One region of the Streptomyces sp. NPDC050509 genome, then DNA from elsewhere that is predicted to be linked to it. Evidence: riboswitches for the same ligand, from Rfam matches in the RefSeq annotation. Region 1 holds a riboswitch; each other region holds the start of a gene.
What was found. Region 1 has a riboswitch for thiamine pyrophosphate ahead of thiC (phosphomethylpyrimidine synthase ThiC). Riboswitches for the same ligand answer to the same signal wherever they lie in the genome.
Positions count from the first base shown of each region.

Region 2: it holds a riboswitch for thiamine pyrophosphate, as region 1 does, so the genes downstream of both, thiO (glycine oxidase ThiO) here and thiC (phosphomethylpyrimidine synthase ThiC) in region 1, are expected to answer to the same signal.
Region 3: it holds a riboswitch for thiamine pyrophosphate, as region 1 does, so the genes downstream of both, ACIBJC_RS34445 (thiamine ABC transporter substrate binding subunit) here and thiC (phosphomethylpyrimidine synthase ThiC) in region 1, are expected to answer to the same signal.

Region 1 is NZ_JBITHL010000009.1:78,541-83,957, reverse strand. It holds gene ACIBJC_RS25320 (cupin domain-containing protein) at 1-282, shown strand, start outside; gene ACIBJC_RS25315 (DUF5326 family protein) at 414-635, shown strand; gene ACIBJC_RS25310 (IclR family transcriptional regulator) at 777-1,547, shown strand; gene ACIBJC_RS25305 (SsgA family sporulation/cell division regulator) at 1,651-2,085, shown strand; gene ACIBJC_RS25300 (YibE/F family protein) at 2,143-3,558, opposite strand; TPP riboswitch at 3,639-3,783, shown strand; gene thiC (phosphomethylpyrimidine synthase ThiC) at 3,776-5,417, shown strand, end outside.
Region 2 is NZ_JBITHL010000008.1:372,712-378,128, forward strand. It holds gene pknB (Stk1 family PASTA domain-containing Ser/Thr kinase) at 1-1,134, opposite strand, end outside; gene ACIBJC_RS24385 (thiazole synthase) at 1,266-2,060, opposite strand; gene thiS (sulfur carrier protein ThiS) at 2,066-2,266, opposite strand; gene thiO (glycine oxidase ThiO) at 2,278-3,534, opposite strand; TPP riboswitch at 3,532-3,645, opposite strand; gene ACIBJC_RS24400 (NAD(P)/FAD-dependent oxidoreductase) at 3,740-4,987, shown strand; gene ACIBJC_RS24405 (Rv2175c family DNA-binding protein) at 5,179-5,417, shown strand, end outside.
Region 3 is NZ_JBITHL010000016.1:82,336-87,752, reverse strand. It holds gene ACIBJC_RS34455 (ABC transporter ATP-binding protein) at 1-421, opposite strand, end outside; gene ACIBJC_RS34450 (ABC transporter permease) at 421-2,034, opposite strand; gene ACIBJC_RS34445 (thiamine ABC transporter substrate binding subunit) at 2,193-3,317, opposite strand; TPP riboswitch at 3,408-3,533, opposite strand; gene rlmN (23S rRNA (adenine(2503)-C(2))-methyltransferase RlmN) at 3,573-4,679, opposite strand; gene ACIBJC_RS34435 (phosphatidate cytidylyltransferase) at 4,876-5,417, opposite strand, start outside.

The DNA of each region.
Region 1 (5,417 bases):
CGTGCCGCCAACGACGGCGCGTATCTGCAGTTTGTACGGGAACGCACCATGTCGGTGGGTCTGTACGCGCTGGACGCGGGCGCGAGCGACCCGCAGCAGCCGCACCGGCAGGACGAGGTGTACTTCGTCGTGAGCGGCCGGGCGTCGATCACGGTCGGGACGGAGACGACACAGGTCGGCCGCGGCAGTGTGGTCTACGTACCGGCCGGGGCCGCGCACAAGTTCCACCACATCACGGAGGATCTGCGGGTGATGGTCGTGTTCGCGCCGCCCGAGGGGTGACCCTCAGGCGCGTCTCAGGGTCGGATCAGGGGAGAGCGGGGGCCGCGGGGCCGCCACGGAGGCTGCCGCGCCTCTAGCATCGAAGGCGTACGACGGTCACATCAGGAACTCGGTGAAGCGAGGTAAGGACGATGGCGGTTCGGGAGATTTTCACGGGAATGCCGTGGTGGGTGAAGTGGATCGCGGTGCCCGTGATCGCCGTCGTGGTCTTCGGCGGACTGATCATGAGCCTGCTCGCGTTCGTGATCGGCGTGCTGTTCAAGGTACTGATATTCGTCGCCCTCGTCGGCGGACTGATCTACGTCGTGCGGAAGTTCACGGCGTCCTCGTCGTCCTCGCGGGGTGACTGGTAGGGCTGTCAGTCCATAGGTCTGTTAGCCCGCCAGGGGGAAAGGTGAAGGGGAAACCAACCCCGGCTGTGACCTGCCCCTAAAGTGACTCACCTCTGCCGCACCCGGCGGGCTCCGGCCCGTCCGCACGCCTGGGGGTGATCTTTGGTCACAGCTACATCCGCCGCGGCTCCCACGCTGATCGGCTCGGTGCGGCGGGCGCTGCGGTTGCTGGAATCGGTGGGGTCCCATCCTGATGGGGCCACCGCGAAGCAGCTCGCCCGCGAGACGGGGCTCGCTCTTCCCACGGCCTATCACCTGCTGCGCACCCTCACCTACGAGGGCTATCTCCGCCGCGAGAGGGGCGTCTTCGTCCTCGGGGACGCCGCCCAGCGGCTGGTGCACGCCGGAGCCGTCCGCAGCCGCCGCTCCACCCTCACCGAGGTCCTCGCCCGGCTCCGTGACGCGATGGGTGTCCCCGTGTACTTCGCGGTCTACGACGAGGGCGAGATGGACCTCGTCTCCGTGGCCGACAGCCCCGCGTGCCCCGCGGTCGTCGCACGGGCCGACTTCCGCGCGACGGCCCATGCCCACGCGATCGGCCAGTGTCTGCTGAGCCAGCTCGACGAAGCGTCCCGCCGCGACCATCTGGACCGCTACCCCGTCCGCCCGCTCACGCCGTACTCGGTGACGGACCGGAGCACCCTGCTGGAGCGCCTCGCCTCGCTGGGGCGGATGGAGCCGGTCGTCTCCCGGCAGGAGTACCGGCTCGGCACGGTCTGTGCCGCCGTACCCGTCACGGTCGGTTCCACGGCCGCTGCCGTGGCCATTTCTATACCGGTCTGTCAACAGGAACGACTGCTTCCGGCGGTCGAACGGTTACGCAGAGAGATCGGATCCCTGCTGACCTCGCAAATCCTCTCTATCAGTATCTGAAAAATTACTCCTTGTGATCTGCTAGCGCTTACAGGACGATGGCGTCAAGAGGGTCAACGGGGATCATTCCCAGCCACTGTTCCATCTACTCCGGAGTACAACGATGCGCGAGTCGGTCCAGGCCGAGGTCCTGATGAGCTTCCTCGTCTCCGAGGAGCTGTCGTTCCGTATCCCGGTGGAACTCCACTACAAGGTGGCTGATCCCTACGCGGTTCGGATGACATTCCATCTGCCCGGCGATGCGCCTGTGACCTGGACTTTCGGTCGCGAACTGCTCCTTGACGGCATCAACACACCCAGCGGGGACGGTGACGTGCACATCTCGCCGACGACGCCCGAGGACCTCTCGGACGTCCATATGCGGCTCCAGGTCGGCGACGACCACGCGCTCTTCCGTGTCAGTGCCGCGCCGCTGGTGGCCTTCCTGGACCGTACGGACCGGTTGGTCCCGCTGGGCCAGGAGCGCACGCTCAGTGACTTCGAAGGCAGCCTTGAGGAGGAGCTGGGCCGCATCCTCGCCGAGGAGAACGCCGGCTGACAGTCCGTGGAGAGGGCCGTCCGGGTGATTCTGGTGTCCCGGGCGGCTCCTCCCGGCCTACTTCTTGCGGCGGCGGCCCCGGCCGCCCGGTCCGCGCACCGGCGGGGTCGGTACCAGGACCCCCGGGGCCTCCTGGGGCTCCCAGCCCGCCTCGGCCCCGGGGCCCGCCCCCGGCGCGTCCGGGGCAGGCGGCGAGGACAGGGCCGCAGGGCTCTCCGGGGCGGACCGGTCGGCGGAGACCACCAGCGCCGCCAGCGCCGTCGTCACCGGCACCGACGCGACCAGACCGATCGACCCCACCAGCGTCCGTACGATCTCCTCCGCCACCAGCTCACTGTTGGCGACCGTCCCCACGCTCGACTGCGCGATCGAGAAGAGCAGCAGCAGCGGCAGCGCGGCACCCGCGTAAGCCAGCACGAGCGTATTGACCACCGACGCGATGTGGTCCCGGCCGATCCGGATCCCCGCCCGGTACAGCGCCCGCGGCCCCATCGTCGGGTCGGCCTGGCGCAGCTCCCACACCGCCGAGGTCTGCGTCACGGTCACATCGTCAAGCACACCGAGCGAACCGATGATCACCCCGGCCAGCAGGAGGCCGCTCATGTCGATCTCCGGGTAGAGGCCGTGGATCAGCCCCGTGTTGTCATCGGTGTTACCGGTCAGGCTCGCCCAGCCGATGAAGAGCGACCCCAGCAGGCCGATCAGCAGCAGCGAGATCAGAGTGCCGAGCACCGCCACCGAGGTACGGGCCGTCAGGCCGTGGCACAGATACAGCGCCACCAGCATGATCGCGCTCGCCCCCACCACCGCCACCACCAGCGGATTCGAGCCCTGGAGGATCGCCGGCAGGATGAACAGCGTCAGGATCGCGAACGAGACCACGAGCGCGACCAGCGCCATGACCCCCCGCATCCGCCCCACCACGATCACCGCGATCGCGAAGATCCCGGCCAGCAGCGTCAACGGGAACTGGCGGTCCACATCGGACACCGAGTACTGGAGATCCCGGGGAGCGTCCGGCGCATAGGCGACCACAACGCCCTGTTTCACGTGAAACTGCCGCGGCGCGTCCGGCTGGACGATCTCGATGAAGGTGTGACCCTTCTCCTTGCCGCTCTTCAGCTCGACCGTTGCCTTCTTGCACTCGCCGGTCTCTTCCTGCACCGCCTCGCGGCCCTGGGGCGTCGAGGTGTCACCGGTCGACGGGACCTGGGAGGCGTTCACGTCCTTGCAGGCGACCCGTTCGAGCTGGACCACCTGGCCCTCGAAGGTCTGCCGGTCGAAACCCACACCGGTCCGCTCGTGCGCGGGCGCACCGCCCGGCCAGAGCACGGCGAGTCCGACCACCACGGCGGCCGCGAACGGAATCAGCACCGCCGCGATCACCTTGCGGAGGTGCCGGGAGACCGGCACGGCGGGGCCATGACTGTGCGAGTGGCCGTGCGATTCGTGAGACTGGGTGGGTGGGGTCACCGACCGATCATCGCAAGAAGGTGGAGCAAGCGTGGGGCCCTCTGTTCAGCGCGCCCGATATGACGCTAGCGTGGAGGCACCTTTGCACACGCGGGAGCTCGGAGCACCGGGCTGAGAGGGCGCTGACGTGTAGTCCCGGGGACGGTTCCCCGGACACCTGCGCTGCGCCGACCGCTGAACCTGTTACCGGGTAATGCCGGCGTAGGGAGTAGGTCTCATGACCATTCAGGACGCACACACGCCTGCCTCCGGCTCGGAGGACACCAGCGCGGACCCGGCCCCCTCGGGCGGGACCGCGGGCGGACGGTCCATCGGCTGGCACAAGGGATACATCGAGGGCTCCCGCCCCGATCTCCGGGTGCCGGTCCGCCAGGTCCACCTCACCAACGGCACGGATGTCACGCTGTACGACACCTCGGGGCCGTACACCGACCCCACCGTCGACACCGACGTACGCCGCGGTCTCGCGCCGCTGCGGGAGAACTGGATCATCGGCCGCGGCGACACCGAGGAGTACGCGGGCCGGCCGCCCCGCCCCGAGGACGACGGGCTCAAGCACACCTCCCCACGCGGGGGACTGCTCCGGAGCGGAACGACCGATCTGCGGGGGCTCGACGCGGTCTTCCCCGGGCGGCCACGCCAGCCGCGCCGGGGCCGCCCGGGCCGGGCGGTCACCCAGCTCGCGTACGCCCGCCGGGGGGAGATCACTCCGGAGATGGAGTACGTCGCGATCCGGGAGAACGTCTCCCCGGAGGTCGTCCGCGAGGAGATCGCCGCAGGCCGCGCCGTACTGCCGGCCAATGTCAACCACCCGGAGATCGAGCCGATGATCATCGGCAAGCGGTTCCTGGTGAAGGTCAACGCCAACATCGGCAACTCCGCGGTCACCTCCTCCATCGAGGAGGAGGTGGAGAAGATGACGTGGGCGACCCGCTGGGGCGCGGACACGGTCATGGACCTCTCCACCGGCCGCAACATCCACACCACCCGCGAGTGGGTGCTGCGCAACTCGCCCGTGCCCATCGGCACCGTGCCGCTCTACCAGGCGCTCGAAAAGGTCGACGGCAAGGCCGAGGAGCTGACCTGGGAGATCTACAAGGACACGGTGATCGAACAGGCCGAGCAGGGCGTCGACTACATGACGGTCCACGCCGGTGTCCTGCTGCGGTACGTGCCGCTCACGGCCCGCCGCAAGACCGGCATCGTCTCGCGCGGCGGCTCGATCATGGCCGCCTGGTGCCTCGCGCACCACAAGGAGTCGTTCCTGTACGAGAACTTCGACGAGCTGTGCGACATCCTCGCCGCGTACGACGTGACGTACTCCCTCGGCGACGGGCTGCGGCCGGGCTCCATCGCGGACGCCAACGACGAGGCGCAGTTCGCCGAGTTGCGCACGCTGGGCGAGCTGAACTCGATCGCCAAGAGCCACCACGTACAGACGATGATCGAGGGCCCGGGCCATGTCCCGATGCACAAGATCAAGGAGAACATCGACCTCCAGCAGGAGATCTGCGAGGAGGCGCCGTTCTACACCCTCGGCCCGCTGACCACCGATGTGGCCCCGGCGTACGACCACATCACCTCCGGGATCGGCGCGGCGATGATCGCCTGGTGGGGTACGGCGATGCTCTGCTACGTCACGCCCAAGGAACATCTCGGCCTGCCTGACCGCGACGACGTGAAGACGGGCGTCATCACGTACAAGATCGCGGCTCACGCGGCGGATCTCGCCAAGGGGCATCCAGGGGCGCAGGAGTGGGACGACGCGCTGTCGGACGCCCGGTTCGAGTTCCGCTGGGAGGACCAGTTCAATCTGGCGCTCGACCCGGACACGGCACGGGAGTTCCATGACGAGACGC
Region 2 (5,417 bases), on a different contig from region 1:
GATGTACCAGACGCCCGACCCCACCCCGAGGACCAGCAGCACAGCGACGATCGCCGCGAGCACGCCCCGCGACGGCATGCCACGGAGCCCACCGGCCCCGCCGCGCGTCCGGCCGGGCGGCGCCGCGGAGTCAGAGGGCGGCATCTCCAGCCTGCTCGTGTGCCGGACGGGCTCGTCGTCCGGCTCCTCGACGGGCCGGATCCGGGGGATCACCGCCGTACGCCCGTCGGAGCCCGCGCCGTCCTCCGCCTCGGGCCTGGCCTGCGGCGGTACGGCGTCGAGCTGTGCGTCGGTGAGCGCCGCGCGGGCCGCCCGGGTCAGCGCCAGCAGCGCGACCGCGTCGAGCGGACGCTCCTCGGGGTCGCGCGCGGTGGCCGCGGCGACCAGCCGGTCCAGCTCGGGCGCGAGCCCGGGAACGGCGGCGGACGGGGCCGGTACGTCCTCGTTGAGATGGCGGTAGAGGACCTGCGCCGGGGTGTCCCCTGAGTGCGGCTTGGCGCCGGTCAGCATCTCGTGCAGGACGACCCCGCACGCGTACACGTCGACCCGGGTGTCCGACGTGCCGTGCTCGATCTGCTCCGGCGCGAGGTACGAGACCGTGCCGAGGACGGTCCCGGTGGTGTTGGTCACATCGCCGACGCCCCTGACGAGCCCGAAGTCGGCGACCTTGACCCGGCCGTCGTCCCCTATCAGCACGTTCTCCGGCTTCATGTCCCGGTGGACGAACCCGGCCCGGTGCGCGGCGCCGAGCGCGGCCAGCACGGGCTCCAGGATGTCCAGCGCGGCCCGCGGGCGCAGCGCCCCGCGCTGCCGTACGACATCGCGCAGGGTGCACCCCGCGACGTACTCCATCGCCAGGTAGACGTACGCGCCCTCCGCGCCCTGGTCGAAGACCGCGACCACATTGGGGTGCGCCAGCCGCGCCACCGACTTGGCCTCACGGATGAAACGCTCCACGAAGGAGACGTCCGCCGCGAGCGCCGGATGCATCACCTTGAGCGCCAGGACCCGGTCGAGCCGGGTGTCCACGGCCCGGTAGACCGTGGCCATGCCGCCGACCGCGATCCGCGCGTCGACGCGGTAGCGGCCGTCGAGCACCTGCCCGACGATGGGGTCCTGAAGGGTCGTATCCACGCTGGTGAGTCTACGAGTCGCCACCGACACCCCCGTAGGCCCGGGTCGGACCGGACACACGACTGAAGCCGAGCTGTGACAGGCCCAGAGGAGGCCCGTACCGGGTCGGCCGCCCCGCTGTGACGTCCCGGTCAGAAGGCGGGCCGCTCCGGGTCGAGCGCCGCCACCCCGTCCAGCGGCGAGGACGCCTCCGCGAAGTGGCGCCGGGGGATCCGGCCCGCACGCCGCGCCAGCCGGCCCGCCGTCACCGCGTGCCGCATCGCCTCGGCCATCAGCACCGGCTCCTGGGCGCGGGTGACCGCGGACGCCAGCATCACCGCCGCGCACCCCAGCTCCATCGCGAGCGCCGCGTCCGACGCGGTGCCCGCGCCCGCGTCCAGGATCACCGGGACCCGGGCGCGCTCCACGATGAGCTGGAAGTTGTGCGGGTTGCGGATGCCCAGCCCGGAGCCGATGGGCGAGCCCAGCGGCATGATCGCCGCGCACCCCACGTCCTCCAGTTTCGCCGCGAGGACCGGGTCGTCGTTGGTGTACGGCAGGACCGTGAACCCGTCGTCCACCAGCGTCTCCGCGGCGTCCAGCAGCTCGACAGGGTCGGGCAGCAGGGTGCGTTCGTCGGCGACGACCTCCAGCTTGATCCACTCCGTGCCGAGCGCCTCGCGGGCGAGCCGGGCGGTGAGGACGGCCTCACCGGCGGTGAAACAGCCAGCCGTGTTGGGCAGCGGACGGATGCCCAGCGTCTTCAGCACGGAGAGCACGGAGCCCTGCACGGTGGGGTCGAGACGGCGCATCGCGACCGTGGTGAGTTCGGTGCCGGAGGCGATCAGTGAACGTTCGAGGACATCGAGGCTGGGCGCCCCGCCCGTCCCCATGATCAGCCGGGAGGCGAAGGTGGTGGAGCCGATGGTGAGAAGGTCGTCGGCCATGTCCGTCAGCCTCCCTGGACCGCGGTGAGGACTTCCACCCGGTCGCCGTCGTTGAGCGCGGTGCCGGACCAGCGGGTACGCGGGACCACCGTCTCGTTGACGGCGGCGGCCACCCCGGAGCGCGCCGGAGTGAGGGTCGCGACGACGGTGTCGAGCGTGGTCGCGGGGGCGAACTCGCGTGGCTCGCCGTTGACGGACACGTACATCACGGCGGTGTTCATACGGGCTGCTCCAGGGAGGCGGACGGGGAACCGGTCGCGGTAGGGGAGCCGGACGCGGCGGGGGAGAAGCGCAACGGGGTGAAGGGCGCGGCCTCGGGCGGCAGTTCACCGGTCGTCAGGACGGTCGCCAGCACCTCACCGGTGACCGGCGTCAGCAGCACCCCGTTGCGGTAGTGGCCGGTGGCCAGCGAGAGCCCCGGCAGCACGGTCGGCCCCAGCAGCGGCGCGTTGTCCGGCGAGCAGGGGCGCAGCCCCGCGCGGGTCTCGGTCAGCGGCAGCTCGGTGATGCCGGGCACCAGCTCGTGCGCGTCGCGCAGCAGCTCGTACACCCCGCCCGCCGTGACCGTCGTGTCCCAGCCCAGCTCCTCGCTGGTCGCGCCGACGACCAGCTCACCGTTCTCGCGCGGCACGAGATAGACCTGGGAGCCGCGCACCACGGCCCGTACCGTCCGGGACAGGAAGGGCGCGTAAGGGCGGGGCACCGCCAGCCGCAGCACCTGCCCCTTGACGGGCCGTACGGGCGGCACGGCCTCAGGGGGCACGCCCGCCAGCCCGCCGCTGAGGCTGCCGCCCGCCAGCACCACCCGGTCCGCGCCGAGCACGCCGCCGTCGGCCAGGACGGCGCCTGCGGCCCGGTCCCGTACGACGGAGAGCCGCCGCGCCCAGGAGCGGTGGAAGACCACCCCGGCCCGTTCGCAGGCCGTCAGGAGCGCCGCCGCGAGCCGCCGCGGATCGATCTGGTGGTCGCCGTCGACCCGCAGACCACCGCGTACGCCCGGCGCGAGCATCGGCTCCAGGCGCCGGCATTCGCGCCCCGTGAGCCACTCGGACGTCAGCCCCGAGCGCACCTGGAGGGCGTGCAGCTCACGGAGCTGGGCGCGGTCGTCGGAGTCCAGGGCCACGGCGAGCGTGCCGCACGCGCGGTAGCCGGTGTCCCGGCCGCTCGCCTCCTCCAGCTCCGCGACGAACGCGGGATAGCGCTCGGCGGAGGCGAGGTTGAGGCCGAGCAGGGTCTGCTCGCCGTGGTGGAGTTCGGTGACGGCGGCGAGCATGCCCGCCGCGACGCGCGCCGCGCCGCCGCCCGGATCGGGGTCGGCGACAGCGGTCCGCAGCCCGCGCTGCGCCGCCCGCCAGGCGGTGACCAGACCGATGATCCCGCCCCCGACGACGAGGACGTCGTACCCCGTGGAGGCGGACGCCCCCTGTGTTCCGTGGGGCGGTTGTTCCAGAGGTGATCGCTGGGATGACTGCATGGGCGTCCAGCCCCTCCCTTCGCCGGCATGACCCGGATCAGGTTCGTACGGTCGGAGGCCGCTCCAGCCTCCCTCTCAGCCCGGTGCGTCCGGACTCCCGCGAGGTAGTGTCGACGGAAAGCCTAACGCGCGGTCCGCCGCCCGGTAAGGGAGTGTCGGCCGTGGCCCGTTCACGAGGCGGACACCGCCTCTCTAAGGTGGCCGGGTGAGCGAACTGACGCAGGGACTCGGGCGGGACGGGCGGACGGACGAGCCCGGAGTGGTCGTCGTCGGCGCGGGCATGGCGGGCGTACAGACCGCCGTGGCCCTGCGCGAGAAGGGGTACGACGGCCGGATCACCCTGATCGGCGAGGAACCGCACCCGCCCTACGACCGGCCCCCGCTCTCCAAGGCCGTCCTGCTCGGCCAGGCCGAAGGCTCGGCCTTCGACATCGACTTCGCGGCCCTCTCCGTAGACCTCAGGGTGGGCCTGAAAGCCACCGGGCTGCGGCCGTCCGCCCGGGAGATCGACACCACCGCCGGGCCCGTCCCGTACGACGTGCTGGTCATCGCCACCGGCGCCGAGGCCGCCGTACTGCCCGGCACGGAGGGCATGCCCGCTGTCCATCCGCTGCGCACCCTCGACGACGCCGAGCGGCTGCGCCCCGTGCTGGAGCGGCGGCAGCGGGTCGTCGTCGTGGGCGCCGGGTGGATCGGCGCGGAGTTCACCACCGCCGCCCGCGAGGCCGGGTGCGCCGTGACGGTCGTGGAGGCGGCCGACCGGCCGCTCGCCGGCGCCCTGCCGGCCGAGGTCGCCGCGCCCATGACCGGCTGGTACGCGGAGAGCGGCGCCACGCTGCTGACGCACGCCCGCGTGGCCGGCGTCGAGGCGGGCACGGTGGTCCTGGCGGACGGCCGCCGGCTCCCCGCCGACGCGGTGGTCGTGGGCATCGGCGCGCGGCCCGCGACGGCCTGGCTCGCCGGCTCAGGCATCGCGCTGGGCGCGGACGGATCGGTCACCGCGGACGAGCGGCTGCGCACCTCGCTGCCCGACGTGTACGCCGTCGGCGACTGCGCGTCCTTCCCGTCCGCGCGCTACGGCGAACGGCTGCTCGTCCACCACTGGGACAACGCGCTCCAGGGGCCACTCACGGTCGCCGCGCAGGCCGTCGGGGAGACCGACCCGGTCTACGACCCCGTGCCGTACTTCTGGTCGGAGCAGTTCGGCCGCTTCGTCCAGTACGCGGGCCACCACCCGGCGGCCGACACCCTGGTGCGGCGCGGCGACCCCGCGGGGGCGGCCTGGTCGGTGGTCTGGCTGCGCGACGGCGTCCTGGTGGCCCTGCTGGCCGTCGGAAGACCCCGTGACCTGGCCCAGGGCCGCAAGCTGATCGAGGCGGGCGCGCGCCTGGACCCGGAGTCGGCGGCCGATCCGGCGGTGCCGCTGCGCAAGGCGGTACTCCGGGCGCTCTGAGCGATCCGTGCTTTTCGGGCTTCCGGGCTTCCGTGCTTGTCGGGCTTCCGGGCTTGTTGGACTTCTCCCGGGGCCGCCCACCGGGTTTTCCGGGTGCGCGGAGGGCCCGAAGGGCCGATACGGCCTGGTTTCGACCCCGTCCGGGGTGGCTCGGGGTGCCCAGTGTCAGTCCGGGATGGCACGCTTGTCCTGTGACCGAGATTGACGCAAAGATCGATGCTCTCGTCCCCGCCTGGCTTCACCTGCCCGATATCGCCGAAATGCTCGATGTCGAGGTGACGCGCGTGCGGCAGTTGGTCAAGGAAGGCCAGCTCATCGCCGTGCGCCGGGGTGAGAACAGGACGCTCCAGGTGCCCGCGGCCTTCCTTGACGGCAACAAGGTCGTCAAGGGCCTCGCCGGGACCCTGACGCTCCTGAGGGACGACCACTT
Region 3 (5,417 bases), on a different contig from region 1:
CGGCGACGGCGCGCCGTCCGGCGCCCGGCAGTCCCACGAGTTCGAGCAGTTCGTCGACCCGCCGGGACTGCTCGTCGCGTGACGCGCCGCGCATCCGCAGGCCGAAGGCGACGTTCCCCGCCACGTCGCGCTGCGGGAAGAGCTGATGGTCCTGGAACATCAGCCCGACGCCACGCCGATGCACCGGCACCCCCGACTGGTCGGCGCCGTCGAGGGAGACCTGCCCACCGTCCGGGGCCTGGAGGCCCGCCACGACGCGCAGCAGTGTCGACTTGCCACTGCCGCTCGGCCCGAGCACACAGACGATCTCGTGCTCGGCGACCTCCAGATCGACCGCGTCGAGCGCGGCGTACGGTGCGGTGCCGGTGCCGGTGCCGGTGCCGAACCGTACGGTCACGTCCGACAGGGTCAGCAAAGCCATCAGAACTCTCCCGAGCGGTCGGTACGGATACGTTCGAGCGCCAGCAGCGACACCGCGCACACCACCATCAGGACCGTGGACAGTGCCATCGCCTGCCCGTAGTTGAGCTCGCCGGGCCGGCTCAGCAGCCGCGCCACTGCCACCGGCAGCGTCGGCCGGTCGGGACGCGCGATGAAGACCGTCGCGCCGAACTCACCGAGCGAGACGGCGAAGGCGAACCCTGCCGCGACGAGCGTGGCCCGCCGTACCAACGGCAGATCGATCTCCCGCCAGGCGCGCAGCGGGGACGCCCCGAGAACGGCCGCCGCCTCGCGCAGCCGCCCGTCGACCGCGCGCAGCACCGGCAGCATGGTCCGTACGACGAAGGGCACACCCACCAGCGCCTGGGCGAGCGGCACGAGGATCCAGGAGGCCCGCAGGTCGAGCGGCGGCTTGTCGAGCGTGATCAGGAAGCCGAAGCCGACGGTGACGGCGGAGACGCCGAGCGGCAGCATCAGCAGCGCGTCGAAGCCCCGTACGAGGCGTCCGGCGCGACGGGTCAGCGCGGCGGCGGCGAGGCCGCCGATCACCACCGCGATGGCCGTGGCGACCAGCGCGTACCGCAGCGAGTTCCAGACGGCCTCCAGCGGCGGCACGAGGAAGGTGCCGCCGCTCGCGTCAACCGAGGCGAGCGCCCGGTAGTGGGCGAACCCGTACCCGCCGGGGCCGTCGAGGGAGCGCTCGACGAGCACCCCCAGCGGCAAAAGGATCAGCAGCGCGGCGGTCGCGAGCACGCCGCCGAGCAGCGCCCACTGCCCGGCTCCGCGGGGCCGGCGCGCGGTCTGCGCCGGGTCGACCAGCTTCAGCGCGCTCTCCCGCCTCCGTACGGTCCCGGCGTGTACGGCGAGGATCGCGCCGACCGCCGCGAACTGCACCAGCGTCAGCACGGCGGCGGTGGGCAGGTCGAGGAGTTGCGCGGTCTGCCGGTAGATCTCGACCTCAAGGGTGGAGAAGCCGGGGCCACCGAGGATCTGTACGACGCCGAAGGAGGTGAACGTGAAGAGGAAGACCATCAGCGCCGCGGCGGCGACGGCGGGGGCGAGCGCGGGAAGCGTCACGCGCCACCACGCCGCGAGGCGCCCGGCGCCCAGTACGCGCGCGGCTTCCTCCTGGCGCGGGTCGAGCTGTGACCACAGGCCGCCCACGGTGCGTACGACCACCGCGTAGTTGAAGAAGACATGGGCGAGAAGGATGGCCCAGACGGTGGTGTCGAGCCGTACGCCCCACAGGTCGTCGAGGAGACCGCCGCGTCCGAGAAGCGCCAGGAAGGCGGTGCCGACGACGACGGTGGGCAGCACGAAGGGCACGGTGACCACGGCGCGCAGGAGTTGCTTCCCCGGGAAGGCGAAGCGCGCGAAGACATAGGCGCCGGGCAGCGCGATCAGCAGCGTGAGCGCGGTGGAGGCGAGCGCCTGCCACGTGGTGAACCACAGGACGCCGAGGATGTCGGAGCGGCTCAGTACGTCGCCGACGCGGCCGAACTGCCAGGCACCGTCCGCCTTGAGGCCGCGGCCGACGATCGCGGCGACGGGATAGGCGAAGAAGACGGCGAAGAAAACGAGGGGCCCGGCCATGAGGGCGAGTCGTACGGCGTTTCCGCGCCCACGTCGGCGTCCCTGCCACTCTCGGCTCCGCACAGCGCCCCGTAGACCGCCCCGTACGCCGCCCCCGTGCCGCACGGCGCCTCGCCCGGTCCGGCCGTCCCGCGCCGCCCGGCCCTTCTCCTCGGCGGTTACTTCACTACGAGTGAGGACCACGACTGGATCCACTGCTCACGGTTGGCGGCGATACGGTCAGGTGCCACGGTCTCGGGCCGGTCGACGGTCGCGCCGAACTTCGTGAACAACTCGGGCAGCGCGACGCCCTTGACCACCGGGTTGACGAACATGTTCAGCGGCATGTCCGCCTGGAATTTCTCACTGATCAGGAAGTCCAGCAGGGCCTTGCCACCCGCCGCATTCTTCGCGCCGTCGAGCAGCCCCGCGAACTCGGTCTGCCGGAAGCACGTACCCGTGGAGACCCCTGTCGGGGCCTGCTGGGGCTGCGGCTTCGCGTACAGCACCTCGACAGGCGGGCTGGAGGCGTACGAGACGACCAGCGGCCGGTCGCCCTTGGCCTTCTTGCCACCCGCAGAACCGGAGAAGCTCTCGTTGTACGCCTGCTCCCAGCCGTCGACGACCTGGACGCCGTTGGCCTTGAGCTTCTTCCAGTAGTCCTGCCAGCCGTCGTCCCCGTAGCGCGCGACGGTGCCCAGGAGGAAGCCGAGGCCGGGCGAGGAGGTCGCGGCGTTCTCGGTGACGAGGAGGTTCTTGTACTGGGGCTTGATCAGGTCGTCGAAGGACTGCGGTGGCGCAAGCTTCTTGTCCGCGAAGTACTTCTTGTCGTAGTTAATGCAAATATCGCCGTTATCGATCGGGGTGACCCGATGCTTCTCCTTGTCGAGCCGCGCGCTCGCGTCGACCCGGCCCAGGCCCTTCGCCTCGTACGGCGTGAACAGGCCGTTGTCGAGGGCACGGGAGAGCAGGGTGTTGTCGACGCCGAAGAAGACGTCGCCCTGGGGCGATCCCTTGGTCAGGATCTCCTTGTTGAGCGCTTCGCCGGCATCGCCGCTCTTCAGCACCTTGACGGTGTAGCCGGTCTCCTTGGTGAACTCTTTCAGCACCGCGGGGGACGCGTTGAACGAGTCGTGGCTGACGAGGGTGACGGTCTTGGACTTCGTGCCACCGCTCCCCCCGTCGCCGGACGACGCGGAGCCGTCGGAGCCGCCACAGGCGGCGAGGGTCGCGACACCGAGAGTCGCCGCGAGCGCGGCGTACGCCGCGTTTCTGACGCCGGTACGGGTACGGATGGTGCTCACTGATTTTCCTCCTGGGATGTCCAGGAGAAGACGCGGCCCTGTCCGGGGGCCGACCGTAGGTACGGACCGAGCCCGGACAGGGCGCAACAGCTTGAGTGATGTCCGAACTTCCTACCCAGAATGACCTGGGCAAGGTTCAGAGGGTCTGCGACCGCTGCCCGCTCTCACGGACATGTGCCGCACTCTCAGCGCTGTGGCGCTCCCCTGTCGGAAAATATGCAATGCGTTTCGAGCCAAGGTTACCCCCAGGCCCGCCTAGCGCTCCGTGGCGGCCAACTGTCCGCACGCCCCGTCGATCTCCTGGCCCCGCGTGTCCCGTACGGTCACCGGCACGCCGTGCGCCGCAATCGCCTCGACGAACTTCTTCTCGTCCTCCGGGCGCGACGCCGTCCACTTCGAGCCCGGCGTCGGGTTGAGCGGGATCAGGTTGACGTGGACCCGTTTGCCCTTAAGGAGCCGGCCCAGCCGGTCGCCACGCCATGCCTGGTCGTTGATGTCGCGGATCAGGGCGTACTCGATGGAGATCCGGCGGCCGGACTTCTCCGCGTACTCCCACGCGGCGTCCAGCACCTCCCGTACCTTCCAGCGCGTATTGACCGGAACGAGGGTGTCGCGCAGCTCGTCGTCGGGGGCGTGCAGGGAGACCGCGAGCCGGCACTTGAAGCCCTCGTCGGCGAAGCGCAGCATCGCGGGCACCAGTCCGACCGTGGAGACGGTGATCCCGCGCTGCGAGATGCCAAGACCGTCCGGCTCGGGGTCGGTGAGCCGGCGGATCGCGCCGACAACGCGCTTGTAGTTGGCGAGGGGCTCGCCCATGCCCATGAAGACGATGTTGGACAGCCGCGCGGGGCCACCGGGGACCTCGCCGTCGCGCAGTGCGCGCATCCCGTCGACGATCTGGTGGACGATCTCCGCCGTGGACAGATTGCGGTCCAGGCCAGCCTGTCCGGTCGCGCAGAAGGGGCAGTTCATCCCACAGCCCGCCTGCGACGAGATGCACATGGTGACCCGGTCGGGATAGCGCATCAGTACGGACTCGACGAGCGTGCCGTCGTGCAGCCGCCAGAGCGTCTTACGGGTCGTGTCGTCGTCGCACGAGATGTGCCGTACCACCGACATCAGCTCGGGCAGCAGTTCCGTCGCGAGTTTCTGCCGCGCGGCGGCCGGGATGTCGGTCCACTGCTCGGGATCGTGCGCGTAGCGCGCGAAGTAGTGCTGCGACAGTTGCTTGGCGCGGAACGCCTTCTCCCCGATGGCGGCGACGGCCTCGCGGCGCTCGGCGGGGGTGAGGTCGGCGAGATGCCGCGGGGGCTTCTTGGCTCCGCGGGGCGCGACGAAAGTGAGTTCTCCGGGTGCAGGCATGGTCCGTCCAGTGTCGCAGACGACGCCGCGTGGCCCGTTCCCCGTACATCGGCACCATGGGAGAGGGGGTACGCCGCCCCGTGGGCGGCGTACCCCCTCCTCTCAAGCACGCACCGTCTCCGCACGGATCCCGAGCGGGGACTGGCAGCGCCTTTGCCCGTCAGAACCGCCGGAACCGTCACGGCGGTCCGGACGTTCAGGACCCCACGAAGAGCACCAGCAGCAGCCAGACCACCGGCGCCGTGGGCAGCAGCGAGTCGAGCCGGTCCATGATCCCGCCGTGCCCCGGCAGCAGCGTCCCCATGTCCTTGATCCCGAGGTCACGCTTGATCATGGACTCGCCGAGGTCGCCGAGCGTGGCGCTGGCCGCGACGGCCAGGCCGATCAGCAGCCCCTGCCACCAGGCACCACCATCGATCAGGAACTCCATCAGGAGCGCGCCGGCCACCATCGCGAAGGCGACGGCGCCGCCGAGCCCCTCCCAGGTCTTGCCAGGGCTGATGCGCGGCGCGAGCTTGTGCGTACCGAAGCGCCAGCCGACGGCGTACGCGCCGGTGTCGCTGACGACGGTCAGCACGAGGAACATCAGCACACGCTGCGAACCGTCCCCCGCCGTGAGCATCATCGCGACGAAGGTCGCCAGGAACGGCACGTAGAACGCGGCGAAGACCCCTGCGGTGACGTCCTTGAGGTAGCCCTCAGGCGGCTCCGTCATGCGCCAGATCAGCACGGCGAGCG